One region of the Fulvivirga ulvae genome, then DNA from elsewhere that is predicted to be linked to it. Evidence: riboswitches for the same ligand, from Rfam matches in the RefSeq annotation. Region 1 holds a riboswitch; each other region holds the start of a gene.

Region 1 (2,270 bases):
AGTGCTTTCCTTTGAGTATTTTTCCAATTATAACGGTCAGTATAACACCCGACAAGCCGAACCGCTGGGGCTCTGCTACTACGGATCACACTGGCACATGATTGGCTTTTGCAGAATGCGGCAAGATCTCAGGGACTTCCGTACTGACAGAATTACAAAGCTTCGTGTGCTAGATGAGCATTACGACCCGGGCAAGCATCAATCTTACCAGGAATACCTCAAAACATTTATGCGAGGAACGGATCTGCGGGAATCAAGGATAATTGTATCCAAAAGAGTCTCCCGCCACCTTGGAGAACAGAAGTACTATTTCGGACTTGCAGAAGAAAAAGAAGTAAACGATGGTGTTGAGCTTAAATTCATGACATCAAGCTTCAGAGGCTTGTCCCGATGGTTGTTGATGTTTGGTTCTGAAGTATCTATCATTAGCCCTGACACCTTAAAAGAGGATGTTCAAAAGCTGGCCAAAGAAACTTTTGAGCACCATTATGGAAGTAAAATTGCCTGAAACTAACCTGTTTAGATAAAAATTTCGGAAAATGATTTGGAAACGTTGCAAACGCTCACTACGTTTGTAAGATCAATTCGATACTCTCTCTTGAGAAATCGATTTATAAAGAAGCGTGGAGAGACAGGCTCTGAGAAACGCTAGCAACCTGGTAACCAAACCAAGGTGCTACATCCTGATCCCAGGAATGTCCGTCAGGTGGCGGATTCGGGAGAATATAAATTGATGAAAAATGAAAAGATCAATCCAACATCAAACAGGTCTTCTAGCGGTTTTTCAACGATCAATCAAATCGCTGACCAATTACATTATTTCCTTATTTAGCAGCGACATGTGCTGTTGCTGCTGTTGTTGTTAGTAGGCTTGCCGCCTTTCACAAAACAACAACACCTGCCCTGAGATAAACCGGGATAGGGAATCTTATATATCATTGATTCATTATATCCGGCACTGGTCTGATTTTGGCAAAAGGAACCAATCCTCTCAGCGCAGCTCCCCTAAATTTTCTCAAGATCTATAACATTGAAAACAATATAATTATGTCTAAGTCATTAAAATTTGAAACTCTACAGCTACATGCCGGATACGAAGATGTTGAGGCGTCTACACGCTCACGGGCTGTACCTTTATATCAAACTACCTCTTACACTTTTAAAAACTCCGAACATGGTGCTAACCTGTTTGCATTAAAAGAGTTTGGAAATATATATACCCGTATCATGAACCCTACTACGGATGTATTTGAGAAGCGTATTGCTGCACTTGAAGGTGGAGTTGCCGCTCTGGCAGTTGGTTCTGGGCAGGCTGCACAATTTATAGCATTAAATAATATACTTACGGTTGGTGACAATTTTGTTTCATCACCATACCTGTATGGAGGGTCCTACAACCAGTTCAAGGTGGCCTTTAAGCGAATCGGTATAGAGGCCCGTTTTGCTGAAAGTGATCAGGTGGAGCATCTTGAAAAATTGATTGATGATAAAACCAAAGCAATCTACCTGGAAACTATTGGTAATCCGGGCTTTAACATCCCTGACTTCGATGCCATTGCGACACTTGCAAAAAAATATGATATTCCTTTAATCGTTGATAACACCTTTGGCGCGGCAGGTTATTTGTTCCGACCTGTAGAGCATGGCGCCGCCATTGTAACCGCATCTGCCACTAAATGGATCGGTGGACATGGTACCTCTATCGGGGGTGTAATTATTGATAGCGGAAATTATAATTGGGGCAATGGTAAGTTCCCTCAGTTTACAGAACCCTCTGAAGGATACCATGGACTCAATTTCTGGGAGACTTTCGGTTTCAATAATCCATTGGGATTGCCAAATATTGCCTTTGCCATCAGAGCCCGGGTAGAAGGCCTGCGTGATTTTGGCCCGGCGTTAAGTCCATTTAACTCCTTCTTGCTCTTACAAGGCCTTGAAACCTTATCTCTTAGGGTGCAACGAACCGCTGACAATGCCCTTGAGCTTGCACAATGGTTGGAGAATCATCCGCAGGTCGAGTCTGTAAATTATCCTGGCTTACAAAGTAGCAGCTATCATTCCTTAGCAAAAAAATATCTGAATAATGGTTTTGGCGGAGTGCTCACCTTTGTGATTAAAGGAGGTAAAGAAGAGGCAACCGCCTTTGTCGATAACTTAAAACTGGTAAGCCATTTGGCTAATGTTGGTGACGCCAAAACGCTGATTATACAACCATCAGCTACTACTCACCAACAACTTAGTGATGAGGAACAACGTGCCTCGGGTGTATT
Region 2 (2,270 bases), 3.5 Mb from region 1:
TTCAGACTTACCCAGCGTGTGGCAGCCAATGTGGTTAGGATTATGGATCAGGGTTGACAGGTAAGGAGCGTGATCCAGAAATGGCGCATCCTGATAAAATACCTTGTCATCGAGGTGTGAGGCAGGTATGCCCAGAATATTGGCTTCGTAATAATTTACATTTTGTTTTAGAGCACCAAATACCCGCTCCTGAATTTCACCGTGGGTAAGTTTTTTCCAGATACGCATTTCTTAAAATTTGTTTTTTAATAATTATTAGGCAAGCTATCACGATAGGATAGCGAAGTGTTGAACCTCGTGCGGAACAGCGGCAAAGCATGCGGCCGATGCTAATATAGGAAAGTTTAGAATAAAACAAACAGCTCTGGGGCGTGAGCCGGGTTAGAGGAGTAGAGGGGTATATTTATTTTCGTTTTTCCCTGTAAGATTTTAACAATTTTAATGTTTGTGCGGACACTTTGTTTCTCAGGAAAGGAGTGAAGCCCAAAAATGTACCCACCGGACCTAGCGCCATACTGCTCCATTTCCAGAAGTTAAAACTGTCTTTATGTACTATGATCTTTCCGTCTTTAAACTTGAAGCGTGCTTTGATCTTGTTGTTTACTGTTCTGCCGGTTTTTGAAAATGTGTAAGTAGCATGCCATCGGGCAGATCCTTCATCTCCATCTGCAACAGCCTCAAAATATTCGATGTGAAGATTTTTGGCGCCAGATAGCAACATTCTCCACATATCTCCGGCTTCGTCACCCTTTAACTTCCTGAAAACGGGATCTTCAAACTGAATATCAGCATGATAGCATGAGGCCATGGCTTCAGCATCACCTGCCTTAAAGGCATCGTAAAACTTCCTGATCACTTCCGTGTTAGTGTTCATAATGCTTAATATTTTTTAGGTCACTAAAATGAACATTTAAATTTGTTGTTAAAAAAAATATTCTACATTTGTACAAAGTTTGTTCTTTTAATATTCTTATCAAGAAAGGCTGAGGGATATGGCCCGGCGAAGCCTTAGCAACCGTTCCTGATCATTAGGAAAAAGGTGCTAAATCCATCTTCACACTTGTGTGAGGGCAGATAAGTTGGTAAAGCTATCGAGATACATTAAAATATATAGAAGCTCTTCCGATTTATCGGGAGAGCTTTTTTTGTTTATAACATTTTTTAATTGATGAATATCAACGGAAAGAAGATACCGTATTTAAGATTAAGTGGGTTAGAGCCTTTGATTGTTACACCGGATGCTAATTTTATTAACATCGGTGAGCGAACCAACGTAACGGGTTCCAGGAAATTTCTGAAATTAATACAGGAAGATAACTATGAAGAAGCACTTGAAGTAGCGCGTGACCAGGTAGAAGGTGGTGCACAGGTATTGGATGTCAATATGGACGAGGGGATGCTAGATGGGGAAGAGGCAATGACCAAATTTCTAAACCTGATAGCCTCAGAGCCGGAGATATCGAAGATCCCGATCATGATTGACTCCTCGAAGTGGCACATTATTGAGGCAGGCCTTAAATGCATTCAGGGTAAAGGCATAGTCAATTCCATAAGCCTGAAAGGAGGGGAGGAAGAATTTACAAGACAGGCTAAAAAGATCAAGCAGTATGGAGCTGCGGTGGTGGTTATGGCTTTCGATGAGGATGGTCAGGCCGATAACTATCAGCGAAGAATAGATATCTGTAAGCGATCATATGACATCCTTGTCAACAAAGTTAAATTTCCTCCGCAGGATATTATTTTTGATCCGAACATTTTCCCGGTGGCCACCGGTATGGAAGAGCACAGGAAAAATGCACTGGACTTCTTCAATGCCACTAAATGGATCAGGGAAAATCTGCCCGGGGTCCATGTGAGCGGTGGGGTAAGTAATGTTTCCTTTTCTTTCAGAGGAAATAACGCAGTTAGGGAGGCCATGCATTCGGCCTTTTTGTATCACGCGATAAAAAATGGTATGGACATGGGCATAGTAAACCCGACCATGCTCGAAGTATACGATGAAATTCCTAAAGACCTGCTGGAGTATGTAGAAGATGTGCTGCTGGACAGGCGTGATGATGCTACCGAAAGACTGCTGGATTTTGCAGAAAAAGTAAAAGGCGGAGCGAAAAAGAAACAGCGCGATGATGCCTGGAGGCAGGGTACTGTTGAAGAGCGTATATCACATGCTTTGGTAAAGGGAATAATCGAGTTTATAGATGCAGATACCGAAGAGGCGCGGATGAAATATGGTCAGCCATTGCAGGTAATAGAGGGCCCCTTAATGGATG
Region 3 (2,270 bases), 710 kb from region 1:
CGATTAATACAAATACCGATACCCTGTTATCTATTGATTTGCAATTGACGCACTCACCCATTTCTATCAGTTCCCGTTCTCTTGTGATAGGATTACCCACACTAATCACTTTCTCCACTTCACTTTTCGACATACCAAGATCGATATAGAAATCCTGTATCTTAGGCATTTTTGTTTTTTCCTCAGCGCTCATCACATGTACAGGTTTGGTGCCCATCACACCCATAACATCACTTTTGCCATGAATAATTACCCGCTGAGCAGTCAGTGTTTTTGGATCGAACCCGCCCAGTGTGGTAAAACGAACAAACCCCTGATCATCTATATGAGTAACTATAAATCCTATTTCATCCATATGCGCTGCAACCATTGCTCTTTTTTCGCTGGATGCTCCCTTCTTAAAAGCAATTACATTGCCCATATTATCCACTTCAACAGCATCCACCAATGGTTCTATCTCTTCCAACACCAGATTCCTAATTCTACTTTCATACCCGGGTACACCGGGTGCTTCACATATCTTTTTTAGCAGTTTAACATCTATTCCCATAGCTACTTTAATTAGTTTAGTCAGTTCTTAACTTTAAAATTCGGCTTATCCAATATTACCTAAAAAGGAAGAAATCCCTTTATAATATGTGGAATAATTCTGTTATTTTTTAATACCCTTTCATGAAAATAGTGTGCTAATGCATTGATTTTAAATGTTGGCCAGCCGACATTTCTTCTTAAATGAAAATAAACTTTCAAAAAAGTTTGCAGTTGTAACTTTTACAATTTTATATTTGTAGCATCAATTACCTACTCTGTAGTAGTTGATTTATAAAGAATGAGGTGAGAGACAGGCTCTAAGACCCTCTGGCAACCATCAATCAAAAGTGATATAGGTGCCAAATCCTGATCCCGAATGTTCGTCAGGTGGCGAAATGGGAGAATATAAATTAACTGAAAAATGAATAAGTTAACATCATCTTACTTAGAATCACAGAAACGCCGGCAGGGTCAGGTATCTCCTATGATTATTTCACAATTCAGCAACATGAGTATTTGTTGTTGCTGTTGTTGTTGTACCTGCTAGGCTAAGGTCAATCATACCTTTGGCCCTAGAGCAACAGGTGCGTTAATACCCTTCAAGCGCACGGGAAATACATATGTCATTTTCCCAAATCCAAGTCAAATTTTTAACATCTAAAATACCTAAAACCTAACACTAGCAATGGCACTACTAATAACAGAAGAATGCATTAACTGCGGGGCCTGCGAGCCAGAATGCCCCAATACCGCTATCTACGAAGGTGGCGAAGAGTGGTCATGGAGTGAGGGTACGGATCTCTCTGAGGTGGAGCTTGAGGATGGCTCAGTTACACCGGGAGACGAACAGCAAACCCCCATTTCAGACAGCTTTTTCTATATCGTTTCAGGTAAATGTACAGAATGCGTAGGCTTCCATGAAGAGCCGCAATGTGCTGCCGTTTGTCCGGTAGACTGCTGTGTACCTGACCCCGATTATGAAGAAACAGAGGAGGAGTTATCAGAAAAACAACAGTGGCTACATGCCTCATAAAATAAACAGAGAAGATTGAATATGCCGGAATACAAACATTTTGAAACCAAAGCCATACGTAACCAGAGCGAGCGCTCCGGGTTTAGGGAGCACTCAGTGCCTCTTTACATTACCTCAAGTTTTACTTTTGAAGATGCCGAACAGGCACGTGCGTTATTTGCAGATGAGGTAGATGGTAATATTTATACCCGATTTTCAAACCCTAACAACACCGAGTTTATCGACAAACTTTGTGCTATGGAGGGTACGGAAGACGGGATAGCTACTGCCTCCGGAATGGCGGCTATGTTTTCCAGCATGGCAGCTCTTCTAAAAAATGGCGATCATATATTGGCTTCAAGATCTGTTTTTGGCTCTACTCATCAGCTATTCACTCAGGTGTTTCCAAAATGGGGCATCGAGCATTCATATGCAGATATCAATAATCAGGACGATTGGGAAAAGAAGATCAAACCCAACACTAAAATGATCTTTGTGGAGACTCCTTCAAACCCTGCACTGGATATCATCGATCTGGAGTGGCTGGGGCAATTGGCTAAGAGGCACAATCTAATTTTAAATGTTGATAATTGCTTCGCAACACCGTATTTACAGCAACCAGCCAAATATGGAGCGCACCTGGTAACACACTCTGCCACTAAATTTATTGACGGGCAAGGCAGAACTATTGCCGGAGCTATATTGGGCACAAAAGAATTGATCAATG

What was found. Region 1 has a riboswitch for S-adenosylmethionine ahead of LVD17_RS06530 (O-acetylhomoserine aminocarboxypropyltransferase/cysteine synthase family protein). Riboswitches for the same ligand answer to the same signal wherever they lie in the genome.
Region 2: linked by a shared signal. The riboswitch ahead of metH (methionine synthase) and the one ahead of LVD17_RS06530 (O-acetylhomoserine aminocarboxypropyltransferase/cysteine synthase family protein) in region 1 are both predicted to bind S-adenosylmethionine.
Region 3: linked by a shared signal. The riboswitch ahead of LVD17_RS03560 (4Fe-4S binding protein) and the one ahead of LVD17_RS06530 (O-acetylhomoserine aminocarboxypropyltransferase/cysteine synthase family protein) in region 1 are both predicted to bind S-adenosylmethionine.

The regions. Positions count from the first base shown of each region.
Region 1 covers NZ_CP089981.1:1,540,554-1,542,823, forward strand. The annotation lists gene LVD17_RS06525 (helix-turn-helix transcriptional regulator) at 1-508, shown strand, start outside; SAM riboswitch class I at 609-732, shown strand; gene LVD17_RS06530 (O-acetylhomoserine aminocarboxypropyltransferase/cysteine synthase family protein) at 1,048-2,270, shown strand, end outside.
Region 2 covers NZ_CP089981.1:5,021,769-5,024,038, forward strand. The annotation lists gene LVD17_RS21205 (pyridoxal phosphate-dependent decarboxylase family protein) at 1-228, opposite strand, end outside; gene LVD17_RS21210 (nuclear transport factor 2 family protein) at 404-874, opposite strand; SAM riboswitch class I at 968-1,081, shown strand; gene metH (methionine synthase) at 1,169-2,270, shown strand, end outside.
Region 3 covers NZ_CP089981.1:834,838-837,107, forward strand. The annotation lists gene LVD17_RS03555 (M42 family metallopeptidase) at 1-550, opposite strand, end outside; SAM riboswitch class I at 818-943, shown strand; gene LVD17_RS03560 (4Fe-4S binding protein) at 1,217-1,564, shown strand; gene LVD17_RS03565 (trans-sulfuration enzyme family protein) at 1,586-2,270, shown strand, end outside.